DNA from 2 places in the Enterobacter cloacae complex sp. genome. Region 2 is predicted to be linked to the other one. Evidence: predicted binding sites of a transcription regulator. Region 2 holds the regulator's gene; the other holds the start of a gene.
The links. Region 2 encodes PhoB, which activates phosphate uptake and scavenging genes when phosphate is short. Its sites were predicted from a motif close to CTGTCATAAAACTGNCNNAT; they were not measured.
Positions count from the first base shown of each region.

Region 1: DBR02_RS13685 (esterase-like activity of phytase family protein) is a predicted target of PhoB. The motif match lies at 4,149-4,168, and genes of this name have one in related genera.

Region 1 is NZ_LT991957.1:2,749,237-2,764,657, forward strand. It holds gene DBR02_RS13660 (DUF445 domain-containing protein) at 1-105, opposite strand, end outside; gene DBR02_RS13665 (LysE family translocator) at 109-762, opposite strand; gene DBR02_RS13670 (helix-turn-helix transcriptional regulator) at 810-1,553, opposite strand; gene DBR02_RS13675 (NAD-dependent succinate-semialdehyde dehydrogenase) at 1,707-3,077, shown strand; gene DBR02_RS13680 (YfaZ family outer membrane protein) at 3,257-3,802, opposite strand; gene DBR02_RS13685 (esterase-like activity of phytase family protein) at 4,214-5,572, shown strand; gene DBR02_RS13690 (glycosyltransferase family 8 protein) at 5,799-6,821, shown strand; gene DBR02_RS13695 (O-antigen ligase family protein) at 6,808-8,076, shown strand; partial or broken gene yjiA (GTPase) at 8,113-9,064, opposite strand; gene DBR02_RS13705 (YbdD/YjiX family protein) at 9,075-9,278, opposite strand; gene DBR02_RS13710 (carbon starvation CstA family protein) at 9,375-11,528, opposite strand; gene DBR02_RS13715 (4-hydroxyphenylacetate 3-monooxygenase reductase subunit) at 11,811-12,320, opposite strand; gene hpaB (4-hydroxyphenylacetate 3-monooxygenase, oxygenase component) at 12,338-13,900, opposite strand; gene hpaA (4-hydroxyphenylacetate catabolism regulatory protein HpaA) at 14,096-14,986, opposite strand; gene hpaX (4-hydroxyphenylacetate permease) at 14,958-15,421, opposite strand, start outside.
Region 2 is NZ_LT991957.1:3,147,935-3,163,355, reverse strand. It holds gene DBR02_RS15620 (DUF2339 domain-containing protein) at 1-2,526, opposite strand, end outside; gene malZ (maltodextrin glucosidase) at 2,618-4,435, opposite strand; gene proY (proline-specific permease ProY) at 4,600-5,973, opposite strand; gene brnQ (branched-chain amino acid transporter carrier protein BrnQ) at 6,055-7,374, opposite strand; gene phoR (phosphate regulon sensor histidine kinase PhoR) at 7,784-9,079, opposite strand; gene phoB (phosphate response regulator transcription factor PhoB) at 9,101-9,790, opposite strand; gene sbcD (exonuclease subunit SbcD) at 9,978-11,183, shown strand; gene sbcC (exonuclease subunit SbcC) at 11,180-14,311, shown strand; gene mak (fructokinase) at 14,397-15,302, opposite strand.

The DNA of each region.
Region 1 (15,421 bases), 400 kb from region 2:
GAAGGTCTGCGGCAGGAACAGGGTGGTGATAAAGGCCGCAGCGGCAATCAGCAGCAGCGACAGCGCCAGAAGCTTGGCGCGTTTGAGTTCAGCTATTTTTTCCATGGGTTAAGGATAGAGGGAGACGGGGGGAATGTGCAAAAACCGCCACAGCACCCACCCACCAAACCCCATTAGCACCACGCCCGCCGTGCGCTCAATCCACCACAGCGAACGGCTAAGCTTCTGTTGCACCGCCGATAGCCCCATCATCGACACCAGTGCCAGATCCCACACCAGCACCACCGTCACCATCCAGACGCCGCACGTTGTCTGCTGAAGCAGCGTGACGTCCGGACCGAGTAACGCCGTCATCAGCGCCAGGTAGAACAGCGCGTTCTTCGGATTTAACAGCGCCGACCCCAGCCCCAGCAGGATCTGCTTCATCAAAGAAGGGCACCGCTGTCGGGTTTCTGCAAGCGCCAGCGCCTGCGGTTGGCTGCGCACCAGATGCGAGCCGATCCACAGCAGATACAGCGCCCCGCAGAGCTCTATCAGCGTAAACAGCCAGGCAAACTGGCGCAGTGCGCTCCAGCCGATAATCACCAGTAAGATATACAGCCCGTTACCCGCGGCGATACCGAAGCACAACCCGGCGCTGCCGCGCAGTCGGTAGCGCGCGGCGTAGCCCACCAGCAGGAAGAAGTCCGGGCCCGGGCTTAACAGGGCGACAAAATGCGCCAGCGCCAGGGCGAGAAAAGCGGAAGGGAAGAACAGTTCCATAGCAACCTCGGTTAACAATCTGAGGTCAGCCTACGGTGATGCAAACGCTATTTATTGTCAGATATTGATCGGCCTGTCGCATACTGACGCGGCGTGGCCGCGGTATAGCTGACAAAGGTCTTATGAAAATGGCTCTGGTCGGCAAACCCGCTCTGGTAGCCGACGTCGGCAATGTCGTCTCCGGCACGCAGCCGCGCTTTGGCGAACTCCACGCGGGAGACGTTGAGAAAGCTGACCGGCGTCAGGCCGGTGTCCTGCCGGAAGGTGCGGATCAGCGTCTCTTTGCGCAGCGAGAATCGTTGCGCAAGTTCGTCAAGCGAAGGTGGTGCGGCCAGGTCGGCAAGAAATGCCTGCTGAAGGTGCTGACTGGTAGAGCGAAGCGCGTCTGCGTTTTCCACGCAGCGGGGAAGAGCAGAAAGTAGCGTGTCCACGGATGCAGGTGACATCGTCTCAACAACATCAAGGTAGCGCTTGAAGAGCGCAGGGTCGCGAATCACCTGGAACGCCACGGGAAGATCGGTGTCGATATAGAGCATATGGTAGCTGCGCGGTTGCCCGTTGACGGGGTTGCAGCTGTGCGGCGCGTAAGCCGGGATGACAATGAGATCGCCGGGGTTCAGGATAGACTCTCTGCCATGACTGACGCAGCAGGTCTGGCCTTCCATAATCGCGCCGATGGAGAGCTGCGGATGACAATGACGTTTGTACGCCCGGGTGCTCTGCCACGTACTGCGCAGCTCAAGACCTGCGGCGCGATGAAAGGTCTGGCGGATGTGGCGGGTATCGGTCATAAGAGCTCCAGTGATGAGCTTTTTTTATACCATGTATGCGTCTGCCCTGGCAGCGTCTTACTAAGAACCTTCCGTATATACCCAACTTTACCTTCATAGCCAGTCACATTGACTACCCTTAATACCCTAAGCGGTAAAACAAGGAGATTCGATATGGCTTACCAGACAGTAAATCCTGCCACCAACCAGCTCATCAAAGAATACCCCTCACATACCGACGCGGATGTAGAAGCGGCGCTGAAGGCGGCCGATGCGCTCTATCATTCTGACTGGGCCAAAGGCGACATCAGTCAGCGCCTGCCGGTACTGCATAAGCTTGCCGACCTGATCGACGAGCGCACCGAGGAGCTGGCGAAAATTGCCAGTCAGGAGATGGGTAAGCTCATCGAACAAAGCCGCGGCGAAGTGAAGCTGTGCGCGCAAATTGCCCGCTACTATGCGGACAATGCGAAGCAGTTCCTGGCCCCGGTGAAATATCCGTCTGAACTCGGGGAAGCGTGGGTGGAACATCACCCCATCGGCGTGCTGATGGCCGTAGAGCCGTGGAACTTCCCGTACTATCAGCTGATGCGCGTTCTGGCGCCAAACCTGGCGGCAGGTAACCCGGTGATCGCCAAGCACGCCAGCATCGTGCCGCACTGTGCCGAGACCTTTGCCCATCTGGTACGTGAAGCGGGCGCGCCGGAAGGGGCGTGGACCAACCTGTTTATCTCGTCCGATCAGGTAGCAAACGTCATCGCCGACGATCGCGTACAGGGGGCGGCGCTGACCGGTTCTGAAAAAGCGGGTAGCGTGGTTGCGGCGCAGGCAGCGAAGCACATCAAAAAATCGACCCTTGAACTGGGCGGGAACGACGTATTCGTGGTGCTGGACGATGCGGACCTGGAGAAGGCCGTGAAGATCGGCGTTAACGCGCGGCTTAATAACGCCGGGCAGGTCTGTACCGCAGCGAAGCGCTTTATCCTGCACGAGAGCATCGCAGACGCGTTCCTCGAGAAATTCACCGAGGCGTTTAAGCAGGTGAAGATTGGCGATCCGCTGGACGAAAGCACCACGCTGGGGCCGCTGTCGTCGAAAGACGCGCTTGAAACATTGACCAAACAGGTCAACGAGGCGGTGAAAAACGGCGCAACGCTGCACTATGGCGGTAAACCAGTACAGCGTGACGGGAGCTTCTTCGAACCGACGATCCTGACGAATATATCGCGTGAGAACCCGGCGTACTTCGAAGAGTTCTTTGGCCCGGTGGCGCAGATCTACGTAGTGAAAAATGATGACGAGGCGGTCGCTCTGGCCAACGACTCGCACTACGGTCTGGGCGGCGCGGTGTTCAGCCAGGATATCGAGCGCGCGAAAAAAATGGCGTCGCGTATTGAGACCGGGATGGTGTACATCAACTGGCTCACCGATACGGCGGCAGAACTGCCGTTCGGCGGCGTAAAACGTTCGGGTTACGGACGCGAGCTGTCGGACCTGGGGATCAAAGAGTTTGTGAACCAGAAGCTGGTGGTTGTTCGCAAGTAATGTCGGAAATAAAAAAAAACCTGCCATCCGGCAGGTTTTTTATTAACAGTTTCATCGCCTTTCTTGCCGGGTGGCGCTGCGCTTACCCGGCCTACAATGTGCAATAATTTTACTCTATTGCACCCTTCATTGTAGGCCCGTGCAAGCGTAGCGCCGCCGGGCGAAACGGGCAATCAGTCTTAGAAGGACACGCCGCCGCCAACATATGCGCCGTCAATCAGCGTGTGGTTTGGACGACCGTCTTTGCCATCAACGCTCACGTGGCGGTAGCCCACTTTCAGCGTAACCGGTTTGACCGGGGTCCAGCTTACGCCGCCGTTAGCTTCAACGTAGTTCTTCACGCTGTTGTTCAGGCCGTCTGGCGCAACGTAACCTTCACCGAATACCCTGATGCTGTCGGTCAGGGCAACGTTCACACCGCCGCCTACCGGGAACGCCACGCCGTTATCGCCTTTCTTCGGGCCAACGTAGAGGGCCTTAGCGCCTGCGTTCAGCATCACCGGGCCGACCTCGAAGTTGTAGCCTGCACCCACGCCACCGGTCGTGGTGCCGTCGTCGGTGTTTTTCAGCCAGTTACCTTCGGTGTACAGACCAGAGGTAGATTTGCCCATTTCCACATTCAGGTTGGTAAAGTTTTTACCCTGCTCAATGCTGCCGCCCATTGCCAGTGCGGAGCCCGATACGGCGGTGAGAGCAGAAAGGATGAGAACGTTAAGCTTTTTCATGAGTGTTTCCTCGTCATCAAATTAATCTGAGGGCACCTTAACAAGGGATGTTTATGACTGCAAATGTGATGGGTATCGCAGTTTTATGCTGTTTTTGTTGGGTTTTTTAATCTTAAATGTTGATGAGATGTTTGTAAGGCAAATCGTCAATCCCCAATCCATTCGCGTTTAGGGAAAGTTTATATTTTTGGCTAAACGTTTAATGAACGAGGCGAAGAAAGCCGTTTGAGGTGAATTAATTAAGTTTCTAATAATTTCCAAAAATATTTCAGCTGTCACAGATAAAGACAGAGGTTTACATTTCTGGTGATTGCTATACGTATTTCTTTGCCGATCCGCTGTCGTTACATGTCATTTTTCTGACACGTTTCTTCATTACGTTGTTGGCTTCACTTACTGGGTGCTAACAATATGAAAAGAAAAATCATTCCTGTGCTAATCGGTTGTGCGCTCTCTTTCTCTGCTCTGGCGGCACAGCCATCCGCGGAGCGCTACGTCGTCAGCTTCCCCGAAGGCTCGCATGTTAAATACAGCGGTGCGTTTGCCAGCGCGTTTCCGAACGGGCTTCCTGTGGGGGTGGGTTCTGGTTTGCTGTTCACCGGCAAGCAGGGCGATACCCTGACCTTCGCGACCGTGACCGATCGCGGTCCAAACGCCGACGCGCCAAAGAAGGGCAAAAACGAAGCCAAAATTTTTGTTACGCCGGATTTCGCTCCGCTCTTAATGACCATCCGCGTCCAGAACGGCAAAGCGGAGGCCGTGGATGCCCGCCCGCTGCATGATGATAAAGGCGAGATTAACGGCCTGCCGCTGGAAAGCGGCGTGATTGGCTCGACCAATGAAGTGGCGTTCAGCGACACCTTAAACGTGCTCAAAGGCGATAACCGTGGGCTGGATACGGAAGGCATCACGCCGGACGGGAAGGGCGGTTACTGGCTGTGCGATGAGTATGGTCCGTTCCTGATCAATATCGACAGCAAAGGGAAAATCCTCGCGATCCACGGCCCGCAGGCGGCGGAAGGGGAGAAATCCATTGCGGGCGGTCTGCCAAACATCATCAAATGGCGCCAGGCAAACCGTGGTTTTGAGGGCCTCACCCGGATGCCGGACGGGCGCATTATCGCCGCCGTGCAAAGCACGCTGGATATCGACGGTAAGAGCAAAAAGCAGGCGCTGTTTACGCGTCTGGTTAGCTTCGACCCGGTGACCGGGAAAACCGCGATGTACGGTTACCCCGTTGACAGCGCGGCCTACAGCAAAAACAGCGACGCTAAAATCGGCGATATCGTGGCGCTGGATAACCACACTGTCCTGCTGATTGAACAGGGTGAGGATAAAAACGACGCGATGCGTAACCTCATCTACAAGGTGGATCTGAGCAAGGCGAGCGATCTGACCGCCTTCGACAAGCCGGGCGACTACCCGGAGTTTGACGATGAGAAAACGCTGGCGCAGCGCGGCATTACCCTTGCCGCAAAAACGCAGGTGGTCGATCTGCGTGCCCTGGGCTGGCAGCAGGAAAAGGCCGAAGGACTGGCGCTGATAGACGGCAAAACGCTTGCGGTGGCGAACGATAACGACTTTGGCGTGAAGGTCGCGATGCAGAACCCGGTCGACGGCAAGAAGCTGAAGGATTATCGGGTAAACGCGGAAGGCAAGCTGACGCTGGATGACAAACCGGTGGAGACCACGCTCAGCGTGAAGCCGCTGAAGACGCCAGAATCTGACAGCGAATTGTGGATTGTGACGCTGCCGGAGGCGTTGAAATGAGAGCGAGTAGCTAACGCTTAACAGCCATTTCTTAAGTAAAGAAGCGCTATGGTCAAATGACTATGATCATAGTGCTTTTTTATTGATTTTTCAGTGGGTTACCCTCTGTGATTTTCTAGGGTTATCATGTTTAGTATGATTGCTAAACAAATTATAAAAAGTACTGGGGAAGGGAGTTAATATTTGTTATCTTATGTATTATAAGTGTTTTTGAGCTCGATAAATAATGATGAATCCAACTATCTTTAATTTAAACGAAAATGTATTGAGCGCGCATGTAACGGATTTTAATTTAGATATTGAAGTTCAATATTCAGCAGTCGTGTATGGTATCGACGAAAATTTTTTAACACACTGTGGGATCTCGTTGTTATCAATTGTTAAAAATACATCGGAAATACCTCTGCATTTTTTTATTATTACGGATAAAAGCAATGAAGTAGAGTTTTCCAGATTACAGTCTGTCATTAAAGGTACTCAGCATGCACTTACAATAATTATTGTGTCTGCTGACGCTCTGGATGTTTTTCCTAAAACTTCAATTTTCCCGGTCTCAATTTACTTCCGCCTTTTAGCGCCGTATTTAATTAAAGAGTATCGTTATTTTTTATATGTTGATGCTGATATTGTAGCATTAAACAGTATTTATGAGTTATTAGAGCATGTTAAACCGAGAAATGATATTTGCTGTGCTGTCAGGGAGCCTGAGCATCAGGTTACTCTTTCAAAATCTATTAATATATCTGGTTGCGATTATTTTAACTCTGGAGTTCTCTATGTCGATTCAGAAACGTGGAATGAAAATAAAATATCGCAAAAAGTCTTTGAGTGTTTATTGGAACGAGGGGAGGGCTTTAAGTATTTTGATCAGGACGCCCTTAACGTTGTCCTGTACAAAAAAGTTAAGTTAATAGATGAAAAATATAACTGTCAAATAAAGGCCGGGCACAAAAAAGGGGATTTCATGCGTGAGCCTCCCAAGGAAACAGTTTTGTTACATTATGTTGGTAGTGATAAACCATGGCAGCTATGGAATCAACAGAAAATTAGTGCTCACTATCGCAAATATAAAAAAATGTCACCCTGGTGTGATGTTGAAGATGTAAAACCACGTTGTGCGCAAGAACTTAAGAAATGCTATAAAACGCTTAATAATAAGAAACAGTTTATAGAAGCTTTCTGCATGTTCGTTCGGTATCATTTAGTACGTTTCCTGGAAAAAAGGCAAGCAAGTCATGTTAAGTCGTGAATATATTAAAAAGTTTAATGTTAACCTTATTTTCATTCTTATTGTGTTTTCAATTGGTAGCGATCTTTTTATGGAGGCCTATCCAAGAAAGTTGTTTTACATAGGTTGTTACCTTTCGATTTTTGGCCTTATTTTTTTGGAACGCTGGAAGGATTTTCGTCAGTGGCTATTGGGCAATAAAATCGCGATAGCTTTTTTATTGAGCATTGTGCTTCTGGGGGCCAGTAAGCTAATTTGGTCTGTGAAATTTCCCTCAGTGCACTTACAGGACATTAAAGATAACTATTATGCTGGTGGGAAATTGTTGATTCTGTCCGGAGTGATGGCATTTTATTTGCTTAAGTCAGTAAGTAATATCTCACTTCAAAGCTGGAAATTTGCTGCTTCCATCAGTCTTGCGCTAAGTTTACTCACGGTTTGGTTTGGTTATCAGGAACAAGCTGCTGGTGTTACCAGAATTAAACTTCTTGCCGATGCTGCCACGACTGCTGCTTATATTATGGTTATTCAGTCAGTTCTATGTTTATCTCTAATTAAAAAAGCAGTTTCAAATCAACTTTACCGTACCGTATTTTACCTTTTAATATTTTTTGTATTCTCTTATTTATTACTGATGACAGAAACCCGTGGTGCTATAGGTACTTTTTTCATCGTCTGCTTTGCTCTGGCCTGTTTTGAACTGAGAAATGTAAAGCCTCGTTATTGGTTTTTAGCATTGCTGGCATTATCGGTGATTGGATGTGGCATCGGCTATAAGATGCAAAAAAGAATTGTTGAGGCCTATGATAATATTCAGCAATTACAACAAAATAACGCCAATACATCTTTGGGTGCACGTTATGTTATGCTTGATGCAGGACTGCATGCAGCGAGGTTTTCTCTTTTCGGTCAGGATGCAGAACAGCGTTATAATAATGCAAGACAATATATTGAAAACAACTATAAAAGTGCAGAGGCAGTCAGGGCTATTAAATATCACTTCCACAATGATATAATTGAAAGCTTTAGTTTGCAGGGATTGTTAGGCGTTATTGCTATTATACTGTTTTATATTATTGGTTTTTTAGTTTCATGTGAAAAAAAGAATAAGATCAACGTTGGGTTGTTGCTTTATATGTCAGCGCTACTTCTAATGGGGATGACAGATGTTCTCTTTATTCAACGAAATACAGCTATGGTCATCGGCGCTTGTGCCGTGATCTTGCTTCTCTGCCAGAGTGAAGAGAACAAAAGGATTGAAAGTTCGAAACAATAATTTATCAGGGCCATTAAATATTGGCCCTGATTTATTTTATTTCTTCAGCCCCGCAAATGCTGCCCGAATCTCCTCTTCCGGCAGCTGTATTCCAATAAACACCATCACGCTGTGCGGCGCTTCATCGCCCCACGGGCGGTCCCAGTCGGCGCTGTACAGGCGCTGTACGCCCTGAAACAGCAGGCGGTTTGGCTCGCCGTCGATCCACAGCATCCCTTTGTAACGCAGCAGCTTGTCGGCAAACGACAGCAACAGGTTTTCCATCACGCGGGAGACTTCGCTGATGTCCACCGGGTAGTCCAGCTCCACCACAATCGACGCCACGTCGTTTTGCCTGTCTCCCATAAAGTGGAAGCGCGGTTTCGTGGTGACGTTCTCTTCCAGCATAAAGCCGTTGGTGTTGAACAGCTGTAACAGGTCGATATTGCCGTGCGTTACCGTGTAAATCGGCGCGTGAGTTAATGCGCGTCAGGCGCTCGCGGAGTTTTTCGCTGTCGCCCGCCACGTCGGTTTTGGTCAGCAGAATGCGGTCGGCGTAGCCAACCTGAGACTGGGCGATGGTGAACTGGTTCATCTGCTCGTCGGCGTGGACCGCATCCACCAGAGCGATGACGCCGTCCAGCAGGTAGCGCTGGCACAAAACGTCATGAGAGAAGAAGGTCTGGATAATCGGGCCCGGGTCCGCCATGCCGGTGCATTCGATCACCAGACGGTCAAAGTCGATGTCGCCGCGATCGCGGCTGTCGAGCAGATCCAGCAGGGCGTCTTCCAGCTCGTTAGAGCGGGTGCAGCAGATGCAGCCGTTGGTCAGGGTTTTGATTTGCGTGGCGCGATCGCCAATCAGCTGATCGTCCACCGAGACTTCACCGAACTCGTTTTCGATCACGGCGATGTTGAAGCCGTGCTGCTCGTTCAGGATGTGGCGCAGCAGGGTGGTTTTGCCTGCGCCGAGAAAACCGGTCAGCAGGGTAACGGCAATCGGGGTCATGGTCTCTCCTTTAGCAGCAGCGGACGCCGCCTTCTCCACTTCCGCCATAGCGCGCTTCCTGACGCTCGCGGAAGAATTCGGTGTAGGTCATGTACGGCTTATCCGGATGGTTGGTCTTCATATGCTCAACGTAGTTGTCATAGTCCGGAATGCCAATCAGCATCTTCGCCGCCTGACCGAGGTATTTTTTCGCTTCGCCTAAGTTACCAAACATAATGCATCCTGATAAGACAAAGCCCGGTGGCGCTACGCTTACCGGGTCTACAGTACCGTTGTAGGGCGGGTCAGCGTAGCGCCACCCGCCATTTTTTTAATGGTGTGAAGAGGTCTTCACGCCGCCTTCCGGCACTGGCACGTACGGGGTCTCTTTATCCGTACGGCCATCGGCGTTGCGCACTTTCATCCAGGTTTTAATCCCGTAGAAGATAATGCTGTACACCACCACCAGGAACAGAATGCTCAGACCCGCGTTGGTGTAGTTGTTCACCACGATATGGTTCATGTTGGCAATCTGCTGCGCGGTCAGATCCGCGCCGCCTGCGGCAATCTTCTCTTTGTACTGGTTAGCCATGAAGAAGAAGCCTTCCAGCTGCGGGTTGGTGCTGAACAGCTTCAGACCCAGCGCCCAGGTGGTGCAGAGCAGCAGCCACAGCGCAGGAACCACGGTCACCCAGATGTATTTGGTGCGTTTCATCTTCACGAGAACAACGGTGCCCAGCACCAGAGCTACGGCTGCGAGCATCTGGTTAGAGATGCCGAACAGCGGCCACAGGCTCTTCACGCCGCCCAGCGGGTCGACAACGCCCTGATACAGCAGGTAACCCCACAGGCCTACGCAGCCCGCCGTACCCAGAACACCCGCCACCAGAGAGTCGGTTTTCTTCAGGAATGGCACGAAGTTGCCCAGCAGATCCTGCAACATAAAGCGGCCTGCACGGGTACCGGCATCCAGCGCGGTGAGGATGAACAGCGCTTCGAACAGAATACCGAAGTGGTACCAGAAGCCCATGTCCGCCCACGGCAGCACTTTGTGGAACACGTGTGCGATACCCACGGCCAGCGTCGGCGCGCCACCGGCACGGTTCAGCACGGACGGTTCGCCGATGTCTTTCGCGGTCTGCATGATCTGCTCAGGCGAGATCACGAAGCCCCAGGAGCTGACGGTTGCCGCCGCGTGTGCGCTGGCCTCTTTCAGCTGGGCCATGATCAGCGCGGTATTTTCGCCGCCCATCTCATGCAGGTTTGGCATGGTGATGCCAAGACCCGCCGGTGGAGTGTTCATCGCGAAGTACAGGCCTGGCTCGATAATCGACGCCGCCACCAGCGCCATGATCGCCACGAAGGACTCCATCAGCATCGCGCCGTAACCGATAAAGCGCGCGTCGGTTTCGTTGGCCATCAGCTTCGGCGTGGTGCCGGAAGCGATCAGCGCATGGAAGCCCGAAACGGCGCCGCAGGCGATGGTGATAAACAGGAACGGGAACAGGGCGCCTTTCCACAGCGGACCGGTACCGTCAATGTACTGGGTCACCGCCGGCATTTTCAGCTCCGGGTTGATGATCACAATCCCGATCGCCAGCCCGACGATCACGCCGATTTTCAGAAAGGTTGCCAGGTAGTCACGCGGAGCCAGAATCAGCCACACCGGCAGCAGGGCGGAGATAAACGCGTACCCGATCAGCGCGAAGGTGATGGTGGTGTCCTTGAAGGTCAGCGCCGGGCCCCAGTACGGGTCGTGCGCAATCACGCCGCCGAAGTAGATCGAGGCGACCAGCAGCACGATACCAATGACCGACACTTCACCCACGCGGCCCGGGCGCAGGAAGCGCATGTAGATGCCCATGAACAGCGCAATCGGCACGGTCGAGCAGACGGTGAAGACGCCCCACGGACTTTCGGCCAGCGCTTTCACCACGATCAGCGCCAGCACCGCCAGGATGATGATCATGATCAGGAAGCAGCCGAAGAGGGCGATAGTGCCCGGCACGCGGCCCATCTCTTCTTTGATCATCTCGCCCAGCGACGAACCGTTACGGCGCGAGGAGATAAACAGCACCATAAAGTCCTGCACCGCCCCCGCCAGCACCACGCCCGCCAGCAGCCAGAGCGTGCCCGGCAGGTAGCCCATCTGCGCGGCCAGCACCGGGCCGACCAGCGGACCCGCGCCTGCAATGGCGGCAAAGTGGTGACCAAACAGCACGTAGCGGTTGGTTGGCACGTAGTTCAGGCCGTCATTGTTAATGACCGCCGGGGTGGCGCGCGTCGGGTCGAGCTTCATGACCTTTTGCGCGATGTATAAGCTGTAGTAGCGATAAGCCACAAGGTAGACGGAAACCGACGCGACCACGATCCACAGGGCGCTGACGTGCTCGCCCCGGCGTAATGCGACAACCGCCAGACAGAAAGCACCGAGGATCCCGAGTAAGGCCCAGGGCACGTGCTTGAGTAGTTTTTTAGTATCCATAGTAAGACCTGGTTTTTTATGTAAAGAAAAAAGGGTCAGGGTTCGTTGTGAGGAGGTATTGATTAATGCTGGAGCGATCGTGCCAGATCCCCGCACGCGTAAAGCACGGTAAATGGGTGAGTGGTTGAAAGCGATGCGTGAGCGGTCAAAAGCGGGGGCGAGTGGTTAAGGCTCACCCCCGGCGGAAAGAAATATGTGATTGAGATCACTAAGGATAATCTGGCGCTTCGGGCGTGGCCGTTCACGCCTGTGCGGAAACGCAGCGCTTTTTGTGCAATGGGATCAAACCGCGGCTTCCATCTCCATCATCACCGGGTGGAAACGGCGTTTGAAGTAGATCAGGCCGTGCCCCTCGCTGCTGAGAATGATGTTTTTTATTTCCACGAGATAGACCAGATGGGTGCCGATGGTTTGCACCTGGGTTATCTCCCCTTCCAGACTTGCCAGCGCGCCTTTCAGCACCGGCTGCGCCAGCGGGCCTTTCTGCCAGCAGGAGAGCGCGAAGCGCTCCTCCATGGCCATGCCCGTCATTCCGGCAAAGTGGCGGGCCATGATCTCCTGCTCGTGGTTCAGCACGTTGACGCACAGTTTGCCGTTGCCCTGAAAGACCGGGTTCATGGCGCTGTTGGCGTTGATGCAGACCATGACCGAGGGCGGGGTATCCGTTACTGAACAGACCGCAGTGGCGGTAATACCGCAGCGACCGGCGTCGCCCTCGGTGGTGACCACATTGACCGCCGCCGAAAGGCTGGCCATCGCGTCGCGAAAACGCAGGCGTTCTTCAGATTGCATTGAAACCTCCCGCTGCGCTATTTCAGCAGCTTATCCAGCATGTTGATATCAGTGTTGTTGTGCAGGTGCGGCACGGTCCAGCCGTGCTGGTCGTACTCGGACATGCAGCGGTCAACCATCGCCATCATCTTGTCCATGTTGCCGGAGCTTTGCGCCTGACGCAGGCATTGCAGGCGGATCTCGTCCTGGCTTCCGGAGTAGTTAATCTCGTACAGCTCGTGGCGACCGCCAAACTCGCTGCCGATGGCGTCCCACATCAGTTTCAGAATCTTGATGCGCTCGACGTGATCCATCCCGTTGGAGCCGCGCACGTACTTCGCCAGATACTGGTCGATCTGCGGGTTGTTCAGGTCCCGCGCGCTGGACGGCAGGTAGATCAGCCCGGAGGTCACGTTGCGTTCGATGATGTTCTTGATCTTCGCGTAGGCCATTGGCGCCATCACGCGGTAGGTCTGCAACGCCGCGTGGTCAGGCAGGTACGCGCCGTTCACCCACGGCGTCGCTTCGGAGCACATGGAGTCGCTCAACGCCCAGAACATGTTGCGCCACGCCACCACTTCGCCGAGATCCGCCTGCACGCCGCGAAACTCCAGGGTACCGGTGCACTCCAGGGATTTCTTCAGCAGGGCGGTGATGAAGTCGAGCTTCACCGCCAGGCGCACGCAGGCCTGAAGCGGGTACATACGGGCGAAGCCGCCCTCCATCGTCCAGCGACGGCAGCGGTCGAAGTCGCGGTAGATCAGCACGTTTTCCCACGGGATCAGCACGTGATCCATCACCAAAATCGCGTCGTTCTCGTCGAAGCGGCTGGAGAGCGGATAGTCATACGGGGAGCCGGTTGCGCCTGCCACCATCTCGTACGAGGCGCGGGAGATCAGCTTCACCCCTTCGGCGTCCATGGGAGCGACGAACATCAGCGCGAAGTCCGGGTTTTCGCCCATCACCTGCGCGGAGCCAAAACCGATCATGTTGTAGTGGGTCAACGCCGAGTTGGTCGCCACCACCTTCGCGCCGCTGACAACGATCCCGGCGTCGGTCTCTTTCTCCAGCTTGATGTAAACGTCCTTCACCTCGTCCGCCGGCTTATGGCGATCGATCGGCGGGTTGACGATGGCGTGGTTAAAGTACAGGCCGGTTTCCTGAATGCGGGTGTACCAGTTGCGGGCGTTCTGCTCGAACTGACCGTAGAAGGCAGGGTTCGCTCCCAGCGCGCAGCCGAACGCCGCTTTATAGTCCGGCGTGCGCCCCATCCAGCCGTAGCTCAGGCGCGACCACTCGGCGATGGCGTCGCGCTGCTGGCGCAGGTCGTCGGCGCTTTTCGCCACGCGGAAAAATTTGTGGGTGTAGCCGCCGCTGCCGGTGTCGGTGCCCCAGCACAGCGTATCCTGCATGTCTGGCTTGTGCAGGGCGTCGTACATCTGGGCGATGGACGCCGCCGCATTGCGAAATGCCGGGTGGGTAGTGACGTCCTTAACGCGCTCGCCGTAGATATAAATCTCACGGCCATCTTGCAGGCTTTTTAAATACTCTTCGCCGGTTAACGGACGTTTGGCATCAGCGCGGAAATCTTCAGGCTTCATAGGGACCTCGTATCGGAAGATGGTTGTTAAATTTATGTTTTGTTTTTGTTGTTTAATTGAAGCGTGAGAGGGGCGGAACGTGAAGGGACGATTGGGACAACGGCGGGTACTTTTCGGGCGGGATTGGGATTTGTGATCTGTGCGGGTTTTTGGCGGGTGGCGCTGCGCTTACCCGCCCTACATACCGCGATGCGCTCAGGAAACCGGTACTTTCTGCGCCCGATACGCGCTGGGCGAGCAGCCCGTCAGGCGATTGAAAAACCGGGCGAAATAGGCCGGATCTTTAAATCCCAGCTGCCAGGCAATCTCGCTGACCGCGCTGTCGGAAAACAGCAGCAGGCGCCTGGCCTCGCGCAGCTGCCGGTCGAAGATCAGCCGTTTCGGCGAGCGGTTGGCGAAGCGGCGGCAGATGTCCGTCAGGCGGGATTCGGTGAGGTGCAGTTCGCTGGCGTATTCCGGTACCGTCCAGTGCTGGTGATAGTGGGTGTCGATCAGCTGGGTAAAGCGCTGAAACAGCTTCAGCTCGCCGCGCATGCCGCTGGCCGCGTGGTCGTCGAGCTTCGCGTTGCGCAGCAGCAGGGTAAAGACCGCCTGCGCCAGAAGGACCAGCGTATGCTCACGGCCCGGCAGCTGTGCCGTGGATTCCCGGGCAATGAGCTGCCAGTAGTGCTTTAGCGCCGCCAGCTCGTCAGGCTTGTCGGCAAGCGACAGGCAGATCCCCGGCAGGCCGAACGCTTCCCGCGTGCCGGGGTAGAGCACTTCTAACAGCGGCCAGATGAGATCCTCGCGCACCGTCAGCACGTGGCCGTCGCTGTCGGATTCGGTGATAAACGCGTGCGGCACCGACGGCGGCGTCAGCACAAACAGCGGCGCCTGCACCGAATAGCGGTGGTCGTCGAGCTGGAGCTCAATCTGCCCGGTGTCGAGAAAGTGCATCTGAAAATACTGGTCGTGACGGTGCGCCTGCATGTCGCGGCCAAAAAAGGCCGCCATGCGCGCGAACGACTGGTAGTGCACATCGTCGGAGCCCAGACTTTCGTCGTACTCCTTGCTGATATCAATGTTGGCGATAGGGCTCTGGCACATGCTCGTTCCTCTGTTGAACCCGCTGCGTCATCGGGATGCGCGTCAGCACCAGCGCGCCGACCACCAGCAGACCCGCCACGAACCACAGCCCGGAGCTGAAGCTGCCGGTCGCGTCGCGCAGAATACCAATCAGCAGCGGGCTGACGGCAGATCCGACGTTGCCGATGGCGTTGATCACCGCCAGCGCCACCGCGCGGGATTGCAGGCTAATAACCTGGTCCGGCGTGGTCCAGAATATCGCCATGGCGGTAAACGATCCGGTTGAGGCCATGATGATGCCAAGCAGCTGGATCAGGCTGTGATCGGTCGCGGAGGCCAGCATCCATCCCGCCGCTGCAAACAGGTACGGCAGGATGGTGTGCTTTTTTCGCTCTTTCAGCCTGTCGGAGCGGCGACTCCACCAGATCATCCCGAGAATGGTACAAAACTGCGGGA
Region 2 (15,421 bases):
CGCCACGCCAATAAACGCGACGGCGCGCGCCAGGCCGCCTCCGCCCGCGCTGTCCACCAGCATCAGCTTGAGCATGACCACGCCCAGCAGCGTCGCACCGCCAAGCCACTGCTGGCGGGAGGCCCGACGGGTGGCGCGGATCATCACCACCAGCGCGCAGAACATCCAGAACAGGGCAAAGGTGGTCTGAATAAGCCGCGAATGCCACAGCGATTCCATGTTCCAGGCCACCTCGCCGTACCACGCCAGGGCGCGCAGCAGCGCGCCGTTAAGCCACCAGAAGCCAAGCGCCATTAGCGCAACGGCGGGCCACGGTCGGGACTGCGCAAGCGATGCCGGATAGTAGCGCGCCACGGCCCGATAGAAGACCACCAGCCCCAGCAGGGCGAACGCAGCCCCTTCCTCAAGCGGGTTCACCAGCGGCAGCCAGGTCTGACGATAGACCACGCCGTCCTGGAAGTTGGTGACCACCAGCAATACCAGGAGCACCACAACCACCGGTATCATGCTAAGACAGGCATAGAGTGCAGGCCAGACCCGGAACGGCCACGCGCGATGCCGAACGGCCGCGGAGAGCGCCATAATTACCCCACCGCCAACAGCCATGGCGATTCCGCTTCCCCAGGCCGCCATCCCCCACGGCAGGGAGCGGGCAAACCAGTAAAGCTCAGCGCCCAGCGGCAGCAAAATCATCCACAACAGCGACAGGTGCAGCCCCATCGACAGGCGCGGAAGACGTTTTTCTTCGTCGCGCCGCAGCAGCATAAGGGCAGCAGGAAGCGCAATACACCAGGCCAGATTTGCCCAGCCGGCCGCCAGGATCTGCTGGTGCGAGACCTGATACAGCACCATCAGCAGCATCATCGGCCACAGCAGCCATTTACTGGCATCCAGCTCCCGCCATGCCAGACGCGCGGCAATTTGCCGCCAGCCCCAGGCCGACGCCGCCGTCAGCGCCAGCACGCCCGCCAGAACCGCTAATTCCGGCTTGAGGATCAACTGCGACGCGCCCATCAGCGCCACCAGCCAGAACAGCAGCGCCCAGCTGCCCGGCAGCGCGATTTTCCGCCACAGCCAGGCCGCAGCCAGCCAGCAGAGGCTGAGCACCGCGAAGATCAGCAGCAGGCTCAGCGACGTGACGCCGTTCATCTGCGCCCACATGGCGCTGCCGAGCGCCAGAACCAGCAGCGCCGTCCCGCTATAACTCATGCGCCTCTGCTGCTGTTGTACGCCCAGCCACAGGATGCCCAGCCCTTCCAGCGCCCAGGCCATCGCCGTCCAGCGTGCCGACAGCGCCAGCGGGATGGCAAGCGTGGCAAACCCGCCGCCAATCGCCAGCGCCGCCATAACCAGCGGTCGTCCGATGGAGGGGTAACGCCGCAGCGCGAGAAACGCCAGCGAGAGGTAAAACGCACCGTAGCCCAGCGCGCTGAGCGCCGGGCCGTACGTCCAGTGCGAGGTCATGCCGTACTGCATCCCAAACCCCACCAGCGGCGGGGCAAACAGCAGTACGCCGTCAATAATCTGCTTGCCCTTTTCCTGCGCCCGCAGCGACAGCGCTACGCTAAACACGCCGAAAATCAGCGTATTGGCGATCAGAAACAGTTGGCAGATGACGTAGTCTTCAGGCTGGTAGTAGCTCAGCCCCCACAAGCCGCCAACGCCGAACGTAAAGAGCAGCCCGAGCAGATTGAGCTCGCGCCAGTGCTGCCAGATGCTGATGACGAGAATGCCGATGGACAGCAGAAGATAGAAGGAGAACAGCGCCACAAAGCTTCCCCCGCCCGTCGACAGAAGCAGCGGGGCGAGATACCCGCCGAGGCTCGCCAGCATGGCAAGGCTCAGGGCCCTTTGCAGAACGGCCAGCCCAACGCTCGCCGCGCAAATCACCACCAGCAGCGCAAACGCCAGGGTCATCGGCAGCATCTGCCACAGCCGGAATGCGCCAAAGACGGTCAGGTAGAGTACGCCGGTCGCCCCGCCCTGTAGAATAAGGGCATAGATACGCTGCCTGTGCCGCAGCCGCCAGCCAATGACCAGCAGAACCATGGCAAACAGCGCCGTGGCAGCAAGGCGCAGCTCAAGCGGGAACAGTGAATGTTCAACGGTATAGCGCAGCAGGAAAGAGAGACCCAGGAAGAGCAGCACAATCCCCAGCTTCGCCAGCGGATTGCCCTGCATGAACCAGCGCGCCAGCGAGGAGAGAATGCCGCCGAAGGCAGAAGGCCGTTTTGCCGCCCGTACAGGTGCAGGTTTTGCTTCGGTGACGGGCGGTTCGGGACGCCAGGGATCGACAGGTGCGGTAACGGCCTCTGCCGCTGGTTCCTCCACCGGCGTGACGGCCTGCACCGGCTCCGGCACTTTTTCAGCCACACCACGCTGCTCAAGCGCCTCAATGCGCTGGCGAAGCCGGGCGATCTCCTGCTTCGCCGCCGTGCTTCGGTTAAAGCCGATAACCGCCAGCACGGGTGCCACTACCAGCGCAAAAACCAGGAACAAACAGCCAAGGATGTAAAGCTCGTCCATGTTTCCACCTTCACCGTAAACGATCCGTTAAGATTGACACAAATAGTTGCATTTGCGCCATCTTAAAAGGTGAAAACCCGTCTGCCTGCGGTTAACCGCCGAACCAGACCGCCGCAGAGATAGCGGGAAGCGTGAGCACGCTCTCCAGGAACGTCGCTTTGCCCTCTTTACTCTTCCACGTTTTACCGGCCAGCAGCGGGGAATTGTCCAGCACGACTTCGCACGCCTCGCCCCGGTTGATTGCGACCAGCACGCGCTGCTGGTTGTAGACGCGGACAAACACCACCACGTTATCGTGGGCGTACATCACCTGACAGCCCCCGTAGCGCAGGGCCTGGCTCTGCTTGCGCAGCGTCGCCATGCGCTGGTACAGGCTGAACAGATCCTGATCCTGCTTTTCAGGCTCCCACGGGAAGGTTTTACGGCAGAACGGATCGTTGTTGCCGTCCAGCCCGACTTCATCGCCATAGTAGATGCAGGGTACGCCCGGCCAGGTGAAGAGCCAGGTCACCGCCAGCGGCAGGCGCGCCACATCTTTACCCAGCAGCGACTTAAAGCGCGCGGTATCGTGGCTGTCGAGCTGGTTGAACATCCGCAGCTGCTGCTGATGCGACAGGCTGGCGCGATAGTTATCCATCCACGCCATGCAGGTTTCGGCGTCAATATGCTGCGGATCGTAAGAGATATCGGTGTTTGCGAGGAACCCCCACAGCGGGAAGGTGAAGCCGCGATAGTTCATCGCCGCGTCTTCCGCATCTGCCTGCAACCACTGGCGCGCGTCGCCAAAATGCTCCCCGAAAACGAATGCCTCCGGGCGGGCCATTTTTGCCGAGCGGGTAATGGCGGCGACATGCTGTAGATTATTTCGCGCCCCACCCGCTTCCCCCAGCATATGCACCACGTCAAGCCGCCAGCCGTCCATATTCCACGGTGCCCTGAGCCAGTGGCGCACGATGCTGTCTTCCCCGCCGTAGATCTCGTTCACCAGCGAGGGCGACTGGAAATCGAGCTTCGGCAGGCTCGGGTAGCCCAGCCAGTCCAGAGCGCGCCCCTCCTCGTCAAAACTGTACCAGTCACGCTGCGGTGAGTCAGGATTATGGCAAGCGCCCCCCATCGACTGATTGTGACGATCAAACCAGCCGTGAGAATCCCCGCTGTGGTTGAACACACCATCGAGGATCAGACGCATACCTTCTTTTTGCGTGTTATGACGCAGCCGCAGCAGCGCCTCGTCACCGCCAAACTGCTCGTCAACGTGGCGATAATCCTGAGTATCGTATTTGTGCACGCTTGGCGCTTTAAACACCGGGTTCAGGTAGAGCGCCGTCACGCCGAGCGTTTTCAGGTACGGCAGTTTTTCGCTGATACCGTCGAGATCGCCGCCATAAAAGGTTGATCCCCCCGCCTGGGCGGTCAGCGGCTCATCCCATTTTTTCAGGATGATGTCGTGACCGGCCGCATGATGGTAGTAGACCTTGTCCTGATCGGCGGTGCGCTTTTCGGAACGCGCAAAGCGGTCCGGGAAAATCTGGTAAAAGACCTGATCGTTAACCCATTGCGGGCCGCTATCGGGACAGTCCACCGCAAACTGCTCCAGGCGCGCGGGCGGAAAACGGCTAAATCCCTGCGGGGTAAACCACAGCTGACGGTTATTCCACAGCAGCTTAAAGCCGTAACGGCGTCGCGGCTGCCCGCTGCGCAAATCGATATTTGCCCGCCACGCCGTGATGCCCGGCTGCGGCTGGCTGCGCACTTTGTGCATTTTCAGCGACGTTTCTTCATTATCCACTTCGGCGCGCAGCGTCACGCGTTCAGGCTGATTTTCCCCCGCCAGCCAGAGCGTAATCACAAGGTTGTCTTTGTTTTGCTTAACAAATGGGGCAACCGGAAGGTGCCAGGCGTTTAACATCACGAATCCCCTTTGATGAAATTGACGTCACCTTGCCACAGGGTTGTTAAGGTTAGCTCACCATGACGGAATTTATTGGGGGAGGAGGACGGGGGATGAGACTTTTTGCCGGGGCAAAAGGGCGTGTAGGCCGGGTAAGCGCAGCGCCACCCGGCATTTTTATCTTACTCTGCTTCCGCCAGCTGACGGTCGCGGCGGCATTTAAACATCCAGCCCACCAGCAGCAGGACGATCCACGCAAAGCCCACGTACAGGGAGATACGGGTATCCGGGTGATAACCAATCAGGCCAATGATGAAGACCAGGAAGATAAGGCCGACGATGGTCGTTGGCACGCCCCCCGGCACTTTGAACTTGAGCGCTTTGGCCTCTTCTGGCGACAGGCGGCGACGGAACGCAATCTGCGACAACAGGATCATGATCCACACCCACACGGTAGCGAAGGTCGCCAGCGACGCGATTACCAGGAAGACGTTCTCCGGCATGATGTAGTTCAGGTAGACCGAGAACAGCAGCGCCACGGTCATCACCAGCACCGTTACCCACGGAGTGCCGCGACGCGACGTTTTGGCAAACACCTTCGGCGCGCTGCCCTGCTCCGCCATGCCGTGCAGCATGCGGCCCACGCCGAACACGTCACTGTTGATGGCCGACAGCGAGGCGGTCAGCACCACAAAGTTGAGAATACTGGCCGCAAACGCAATGCCCATATGCTGGAAGGTCAGAACAAACGGGCTGCCGTTGGTGCCCACCTGGTTCCACGGGTAGATGGACATAATCACAAACAGCGTGCCCACATAGAACACCAGGATGCGCATCGGCACCGAGTTAATGGCGCGCGGAATGGACTTCTCAGGGTCTTTCGCTTCCCCGGCGGTGATGCCGATAATCTCGATACCGCCATAGGCGAACATGACCATCTGAAGCGACATGACCATCCCAAGCCAGCCGTTGCTGAAGAAGCCTCCGTTGCTCCACAGGTTATGAATGCCGGTTGGCTGACCGCCGTTACCGATACCCCAGATAATGATGCCGAAACCGGCGAGGATCATGATGATAATGGTCGCAACCTTGAAGAAGGAGAACCAGAACTCCAGCTCGCCAAACACCTTCACGCTCATCAGGTTAACGGCGCAGATGATCAGTACCACGCTCAGCACCCAGATCCAGTGCGGCACGGCGGGGAACCAGACCCCCATATAGATACCAAACGCCGTTACGTCAGCAATCGCGACAATCAGGATTTCGAAGCAGTAGGTCCAGCCGGTGATAAAACCGGCCAGCGGGCCCAGGTTTTCCTGCGCGTAGCGTGAAAACGAGCTTGCAGACGGGTTATGAACCGACATCTCACCCAGCGCACGCATGATGATATAAGCCGCGGCGCCGCCGATGATGTAGGCCAGCAGAACGCTTGGACCGGCCATTTTGATGGCATCTGCCGAGCCATAAAAAAGACCGGTGCCGATAGCCGAGCCCAGCGCCATAAAGCGGATGTGGCGGGTGCTCAATCCACGTTTAAGTTTGTTAGTGCTTTCCATTAAAATCTTGCCATTCAACACGAAAAAAACAAAAAACCACGGGGCCTTAAGCCCCGTGGTTAAACAATTTGTTGCCGTTGATTAATGAGCGTTGGAGGTTACCTGACGCCCGGCAGCACGGTCCCAAACAATCGCCAGAACCAGCGCAACAACGGAAGGCATCAGCCAGGCCAGGCCCTGCTCGGACAGCGGCAGACGCTGTGTCCAGGCTGGCAGGATTTCTGCAAATGCTGATGCTTTGATCCCGTCAAGGATACCAAAAATCAGGCTGATAAACATGGTTGGCGCAATAATTCGCGTAGAGTTATGCCACCACGGACGCGTGAAGCTCAGCACGACCAGCACGATACATGGCGGATAGATCGCCGTCAGCACCGGAATGGATACCTGAATCAGGTGGCTCAGACCGAGGTTCGACACCGCCATGGAGAAGATGCCGAGGATAAACACCAGCGTGCGGTAAGAGAGCGGCAGATACTGGGCGAAGAACTCTGCACAGGCGCAGGTCAGGCCCACCGCCGTCACCAGGCACGCGAGGAAAATCAGCGCTGCCAGCAGCATGCTGCCTGCCCCACCAAAGGTGTGCTGCACGTAAGCATGCAGGATCGCCGCGCCGTTTGCGCTCTGATCGACCAGCGTTGCGCTATCTGACCCCAGACGGAACAGCGCCAGATACAGCAGCGTCAGGCCGACACCGGCCATCAGGCCAGCCCAGATGGTGTAGCGGGTCAGCAGACGCGCTTCGGTCACACCGCGAGAACGCGCGGCGTTAACGATAACAATACCAAACACCATCGCGCCGAGCGTATCCATCGTCAGATAGCCATTCACGAAACCGTTTGAGAACGCCGCGTTCTCATACGCGTCCATCGCGGAGCTGATAGGACCCGCAGGCCAGACGATAGCCGCAACCGCCAGCACGATCAGCGCCACAATTTTCAGCGGTGCCAGGAAGTTCCCTACGGTATCCAGCAGTTTGCCCGGATAGAGAGAAACCAGAATCACGATGGCGAAGTAAATCAGGCTGTAAATAAACAGCGGCATCGCACCGTCACCGGTCAGCGGAGCGATACCCACTTCAAAGGAGACGGTCGCCGTACGCGGGGTTGCGAACAGCGGGCCAACGGCCAGATAGCAGACGGTTGCCAGCAGAACGCCGGCCACTTTGCCAATCGGGGTGCTGAGGCTGTCCACACCGCCGCCCACTTTCGCCAGCGCGATGACGGTCAGTACCGGTAGACCCACGGCAGTCAGCAGGAAGCCAAACGCAGCCGTCCAGACGTGTTCACCCGCCTGTAAGCCAACCATTGGCGGGAAAATGATGTTGCCTGCGCCAACGAACAGCGCAAATGTCATAAAGCCCAGCGCGATAATGTCACGCGATTTCAAGTGATGGGTCATAAAACCTTACTGCCTGTGGATGTGGTGTTGAAAACGTTGAGATTTTCGCCATCCCTGACGGGACAATGCAGCGGAAAATTTGCTCAATTTCAGCGGGATATGCTCCCGTCCTGGCGTGGAGAAGAATAGTTTTTCGATTTACCACGCATATACAGTCGGTCTGACAGTATATGGGGGGCAATTTAAACGCTTATAACGTTTAAAGGCAAGGAGGGATCGTAAAACCAGAACAATATGCCAGCATGAAAATGCAGACCAAAATAATATGCCATGTATAAGAAAAACTCATGGCTAATCATGCGAACAAAAAAGCAGCAGCCGTATAATATTCAGCCGCGTTTCGCTTGACTGCAAAGCAAACGAGCCAGCAAACGCTGGCCCGTGGAAAGGTAAACTGACACGCCTGCCATCAGGCGCTTTTTTTGGCAATTAATCGTTCCGGAAGCACGAAGCTGAAGCGCGTGCCCTTGCCCAGGGTACTTTCGATATCAAGACGGCTGTCGTGGTGGCTCACCGCATGCTTCACGATTGCCAGCCCCAGTCCGCTTCCCCCGGTCTGCCGCGAGCGCGCTTTATCCACCCGGTAGAACCGTTCGGTAAGACGCGGGAGATGTTCTGGCCCAATCCCCGGGCCGTTGTCCTCGACGCTAAATTCAGCGCCCGCCGGGGTATGCTGCCAGCGCACCGTAATATGCGTCCCTTGCGGGGTATGATTCACGGCGTTATACACCAGATTTGAGATAGCACTGCGCAACTCATCTTCACTGCCAAGCACTTTCAGCGTGTTATCAACGTCAAAAGCCAGCGTGTGCTGATTATGGCTCAGCGTTTGGGCCTCGCGCTCTACCACCCGCAGCATCATCGGCACGTCAATGATGTCGTTTAGCGCCAGCGACGGGGCTGCCTCAATCTTTGAAAGCGTCAGCAGCTGTTTGACCAGCCCTTCCATGCGGAACGTCTGCTCCCGCATGGTATGCAGCGCTTTCTCACGCGGCGCCCCCTCCAGCGTTTGTTCCTGCATCATTTCCAGGTAGCCCTGAAGCACCGTCAGCGGCGTACGCAGCTCGTGACTGACGTTAGCAAAGAAGTTACGGCGCGCGCCCTCAAGCTGGTGCATCTGGGTTACGTCACGCGCCACCATCAGCCACTGCCGATCGCTGTAGGGCATCACGCGGATTTCCAGATGACGACCGTTGTTGAGCTTAAGGTTATGCGGACGGGTAAAATCGCGCTTTTTCAGATACAGCGTGAACTCGGGATAACGCAGAAGGTTAAGGATATTTTGGCCATTATCATCCGGCCAGCGCAGGCCCAGCAGCTGTTGCGCGAGGCCATTACACCAGAAGATGGTCCCTTCTTCCGTCGTCAGGATCACCGCGTCCGGCAGCGACTCCGCGCCGCTGCGAAAGCGTTTGATCAGGCTTCCCAGCTCACGACGACGCTTTTTATTACGCATCTGCATCTGGTGCAGGCCGTAGAGCAGCGGCTCCCAGCTCCCGCTTCCCGGCGGAGGTGTCATACTCCTGTCGACCCATAGCCACCATGACAGGCGCAGTAAATTCCAGAAATGCCAGACGAGCAGTCCCGTCACGGCCACCAGTAAAAACCACGGCAGATAGCCAAAAACAGCCCCCAGAATGAGGGCCGGAATACAGCATAAGATCAGTTCAAAGACGAGCCTTTTCCATGACAGACGTTCCAGCACGCGTCACACTCCTGTCATTGTTCAGAAACGGGTCGAGAAACGATAACCCGTGCCGCGGACCGTCTGTACCATGCGATCGTGGCCGCTCAGTTCCAGTGCTTTACGCAGGCGGCGAATATGGACGTCAACCGTTCGGTCTTCGACATAGACGTTAGTTCCCCAGACGTTATTCAGCAACTGTTCGCGGCTGTAAACGCGTTCCGGGTGTGTCATAAAGAAGTGAAGGAGTTTAAATTCGGTGGGCCCCATATCGAGGGGATTTTCACCGGTCATGACCCGGTGTGAGGTAGGATCGAGGCTCAGCCCCTGCATCTCAATCACCTCTTCCACCGCCATCGGTGAAATACGGCGCATCACCGCTTTGATTCGAGCCACCAGCTCTTTCGGGGAGAACGGTTTGGTAATGTAATCGTCCGCGCCGGTTTCCAGACCGCGCACGCGATCCTCTTCCTCACCGCGCGCCGTCAACATCACTACCGGGATATCGCGGGTCATCGCCTCGCGCTTAATATGCTTGATAAACTGCAATCCGGAACCGCCAGGCAGCATCCAGTCCAGCAGGATCAGGTCGGGCCAGGGTTCATTCAGCTGGTTCACCGCGCTGTCATAATCTTCCGCTTCAACCGGCTGGAAGCCATTTTGTTCAAGCACGAAGCACACCATTTCACGGATCGGAGCTTCATCTTCTACGACCAGAATACGTCTCGCCATACTTTGCCCTGTCTTATCGTATTTAAGTTACAAGTCTGTAATGCGGCGTCATTATGCGTCAGATTTATGACAGATTTATGAAAAACATTACCACGGTAAATGGCAAACTGTTGTTTTATTACAGCGGTTATTTTCCGCTCCCCGAAAGTTTATAATCCTGCTTTCTTATTATTGCCACGGATCTCTTATGCGCATACTTCACACCTCAGACTGGCACCTGGGTCAAAATTTTTACAGCAAAAGCCGCGCCGCGGAACATGAAGCGTTCCTGAACTGGCTGTTGGAGACGGCTCAGGCTCACGAGGTGGACGCAATCATTGTGGCGGGCGACATTTTTGATACCGGATCGCCGCCGAGCTATGCGCGTGAGCTGTACAACCGTTTTGTGGTCAACCTCCAGCAAACCGGTTGTCATCTGGTGATTGTCGCCGGAAACCATGATTCCGTGGCGATGCTGAACGAATCCCGCGATATTCTGGCGTACCTCAATACCACCGTGGTAGCCAGCGCCGGCCACGCGCCGCAGATCCTGAAAAAACGCGACGGCACGCCGGGCGCGGTGCTGTGCCCTATCCCGTTTTTACGCCCGCGCGATATCGTGCAAAGCCAGGCCGGCCTGTCCGGCAGCGAAAAGCAGCAGCATCTGTTGCAGGCCATCACGCGCTATTACCACCAGCAACATACGGAAGCCTGTGCCCTGCGCGGTGAACAGGCCATTCCGATCGTTGCCACCGGACACCTCACCACCGTCGGGGCCAGTAAGAGTGACGCGGTGCGCGAAATTTATATCGGTACGCTGGACGCGTTTCCGGCGCAGAACTTCCCGCCCGCTGACTACATTGCCCTCGGGCACATTCACCGGGCGCAAATCATCGGCGGCTGCGAGCACATCCGCTACAGCGGCTCGCCCATTTCGCTCAGTTTTGACGAAACGGGCAAAGCCAAATCCGTGCATCTGGTGAGCTTCACCGACGGCAAACTCAGCGCCGTTGAGACGCTTGAGGTGCCGGTCACCCAGCCGCTGGCGGTGCTGAAAGGCGATCTGGCCGCCATTACCGCCCAGCTTGAACAGTGGCGCGGCGCAGCGCTTAGCCCGCCCGTCTGGCTCGATATCGAAATCGCCACCGACGACTACCTGTACGATATGCAGCGTAAAATTCAGACGCTGACGGAAGATCTTCCCGTGGAGGTGCTGCTGGTACGCCGCAGCCGCGAGCAGCGCGAGAAAATTCTGCTGAGCGCTCAACGTGAAACGCTGAGCGAACTCCGGGTTGAAGAGGTGTTCGCGCGGCGGCTTGCGCATGAAGAGATGGACGAGGCCAGGCAAACGAGGCTTAACGAGCTGTTTGCCCAGACCCTGCATACCCTCAATGACGAGGAAGAAAACGCATGAAAATTCTGAGCCTGCGTCTGAAAAATCTCAATTCACTGAAAGGCGAGTGGAAAATTGATTTCACCGCGGAGCCGTTCGCCAGCAACGGGCTGTTTGCCATCACCGGTGCCACCGGCGCAGGTAAAACCACGCTGCTGGACGCTATCTGCCTGGCGCTCTACCACGAAACGCCGCGCCTTAATAAGGTCTCCCAGGCCCAAAACGACCTGATGACGCGCGATACCGCCGAATGTCTGGCAGAGGTGGAGTTCGAGGTTAAAGGCGTCGCCTATCGCGCTTTCTGGAGCCAGAACCGTGCCCGCAACCAGCCGGACGGAAACTTACAGGCACCGCGTGTGGAGCTGGCCCGCTGCGAAGACGGCAAAATTCTGGCCGACAAAGTCACGGATAAGCTGGAACAAACCGCCGCACTGACCGGGCTGGACTATGGACGCTTTACCCGCTCGATGCTGCTCTCTCAGGGGCAGTTTGCCGCTTTCCTGAATGCGAAACCGAGCGATCGCGCTGAGCTGCTGGAAGAACTGACCGGCACGGAAATTTACGGCCAGATTTCCGCCATGGTCTTCGAAAAACATAAAGCGGCACGCAGCGCGCTGGAGATGTGTGAAGCGCAGGCCGCAGGCGTTGTGCTGCTGAGCGAGGAACAGCAGCAGCACTTGCAGCAAAGTTTGCAGGCACTCACTGACGAAGAAAAGATCCTGCTGGCCCGGCAGCAGAGCCAACAGAAAGATTTTCAGTGGCTTACGCGTAACGACGAGCTAATACGTGAACAGCAGCGCGCAGCCGTTTCGCAGCAGCAGGCGCAACAGGCTCTGACGGACGCCGCTCCCCAACTGGCGAAGCTTCAGCTGGCCCAGCCCGCCGCCCAGCTGCGCCCCCTGTGGGAGCACCAGCAGGAGCAGACCGCCCGCCTGTCGCAGACCACAGAGCGAATTGCTGAAGTAAATACTCGCTTACGCGACAGAGCGGCACAGCGCGCGCGTATCCGCAACGGTGCGCTGCGCAACCGTGAACAGTTGCAGACAGAGCACACGGCGCTGACGCAGTGGCTGACCGAACACGATCGTTTCCGTCAGTGGGGACAGGAAATTGCCGGCTGGCGGGCGCATTTTACGCAGCTGAGTCGCGATAAAAATCAGCTCGCGGCCCAGTCGGCGCGCATTGCTGAGCTCCGCCAGAAGCTGGCCGGGATGCCGGAAAGTACGCTGACGCTGACGGCTGAGGCCATCACAACCGCAATGGAGCAACAGGCACACACGCGGGCGCTTCGCCAGCGCCTGACCGCGCTTCACGCTCGCTATCAGCCGCTGCAAAAACGGCTGCGCCAGAATGCGGAAAGCGTGAAGAAAGCACAGGCTGAGCAGGTCACGCTCAACGACACCCTGACCCTGCGCCGTCAGCAGTATAAAGAGAAAAATCAGCACTTTGTCGATCTTAAGGCGCTCTGTGAGCGTGAAGCGACAATCAAAGATCTTGAGAATTATCGTGCTCAGCTGGAAGCCGGTAAGCCTTGCCCGCTCTGCGGCTCATGCGAACATCCGGCCGTGGTGCAGTATCAGGCACTCGAACTGACAGACAATCAGCGCCGCCGCGATGCCCTCGAAAAAGAGGTTGCCGCGCTGAAAGAGGAAGGGTTGCTGGTGCTCGGGCAGGTCAATGCGCTGACCCAGCAGATCCAGCGCGAGACAGCGGAAGCCCAGTCCCTCTCTCAGGAAGAGCAAGCACTCACTAAAGAGTGGCTGGAGGTCTGCACTTCCCTGAACATAGCGCTGAATATTCAGGATGATATCGCCCCCTGGATGAGCGAACAGGAGCAGTACGAACGCCAGCTTTATCAGCTAAGCCAGCGTCTGACGCTGCAATACCAGCTCAATGAACAGGAAGGACAGGCGCGCCAGCACCAGCAGCAGCTGGCGGCGACGCGTCAGGCGCTGGCGGCCTCGTTACGGTCGCTGTCGCTTTGCGAGCCCGATGAGGGTGCTGAAAACGCCTGGCTCAGCGCGCGCGAAAACGAATACGCCCGGTGGCAGGAAAAACAGGCCCAGCACGGTACGATTCAGGAGCGTATTAACGCCCTGATGCCCATTCTGGATACGCTGCCGGTTTCTGATAATGCAGAAGCCGACGCGGTGATCCCTGAAAACTGGCGTGCGATCCACGACGAATGCGTGTCGCTGCAAAGCCAGCTCGCCACCCTACAGCAGCAGGAGACCCTGGAGCGTGAACGGCTTCAGCAATCGCAGGCTCAGTTCAGCGCCGCGCTGACCGCGAGCTGCTTCGCCGATCGCGAGGCATTTCTCGCCGCCCTGCTGGATGATGCGTCGATCCGCCAGCTTGAACAGCAAAAGCAGACGCTCGAGAACCAGCTTCAGCAGGCCATGGCGCTCTCGGTACAGGCAAGCCAGCAGCTTCAGGCGCACCAGACACAACGCCCGGAGGGGCTGGAAACCGATCTCGCAACCCTTCAGGCACGGATACAGCAGCTGGCGCAGCAGCTTCGGGACAACACCACGCATCAGGGGGAGATCCGCCAGCAGCTCAAACAGGACAGCGATAACCGTCTGCACCAGCAGGCGTTAATGCAGCAGATTGAGGAAGCGGCGCGTCAGGCCGACGACTGGGGCTATCTCAATGCGCTGATAGGCTCCAGCACCGGCGATAAATTCCGTAAATTTGCCCAGGGGCTGACGCTGGATAACCTGGTGTGGCTTGCCAACCAGCAGCTCAACCGTCTGCACGGCCGCTACCTGCTCCAGCGTAAAGCGAGCGACGCGCTGGAGCTGGAGGTGGTCGACACCTGGCAGGCCGATGCGGTACGCGATACGCGCACCCTTTCCGGCGGGGAGAGTTTCCTGGTCAGCCTGGCGCTGGCCTTAGCGCTTTCCGATCTGGTCAGTCACAAAACGCGGATTGACTCGCTGTTCCTGGATGAAGGGTTCGGCACGCTCGACAGCGAAACGCTGGATACCGCGCTGGATGCGCTCGACGCGCTGAACGCCACCGGGAAAACCATCGGCGTGATCAGTCACGTCGAGGCAATGAAAGATCGTATTCCGGTGCAGATCAAAGTGAAGAAGATCAACGGACTGGGATACAGCAGGCTGGACAGGGAGTTTGCGGTGGGTTAAATGATAGGGCGCTGCGGTCTGGTGCCCTCACCCTGGCCCTCTCCCCGTGGGAGAGGGTACAAAAACTTGCGTTGCTGTTTTGCGTTTATTCCGGCCACAACCACGCTGCGCCGCGCACGCCGCTGGAATCACCGTGGACGGCTTTGCGGATCGGCGTTTCGCACTCGCCGCCAAATACCCACTGTTTTATCAGCGTGGGCACCGTCGCGTACAGCCGGTCGACGTTGCTCATGCCGCCGCCCAGCACAATCACGTCGGGATCGAGAATATTGATCACATGCGCCAGGGATTTTGCCAGCCGCATTTCGTAGCGGCTGAGCGCCAGTTCAGCCACCGGATCCTGCTCCTCAACCAGACGCATAATCTCGTTACCTTTCAGCGGCTGGCCGCTCAGACGATGATAATCGGTGGCAAACCCCGTCCCGGAAATAAAGGTCTCAATACAGCCCTGCTTGCCGCAATAGCACGGTACTTCGGCGCGGTATTTGAGTTCATCTTCGTCCATCCACGGCAGCGGGTTGTGTCCCCACTCGCCCGCGGTGCCGTTGCCGCCAATATGCGAGCGTCCGCTGATAGCTACGCCCGCCCCGCAGCCGGTGCCGATGATGACCGCAAAAACGGTCTGCGCGCCTGCCGCGGCGCCATCGACGGCCTCGGACACCGCCAGGCAGTTGGCGTCATTTGCCAGACGCACTTCCCGGTTCAGACGTTGACTTACGTCTTTATCAAACGGCTGACCGTTGAGCCAGGTGGAGTTGGCATTTTTCACCACGCCAGTATAGGGCGATATGGAGCCGGGGATCCCAATCCCCACCGTCCCCGTCTCGCCCGTTGCCTGCTCTGCCATATCGACCAGGCGGGCAATCGTTTCGAGGGTCTGGTGATAATCATCGCGCGGCGTAGGCAGACGGTGGCGAAACAGTTGCTCTCCCTGCTCGCTCAGCGCAATAACTTCTGTTTTGGTGCCGCCCAAATCAATCCCAATACGCACAAGACACTCCTCATTATTTTGATTATCAACAGAGTAGAAGCCTGCTTCCCGATTAGCAATGCAAGCGATGCGACAATTCGTTATCATGCCCGCTGATTTAACGACAAGGCCGTGGAAAT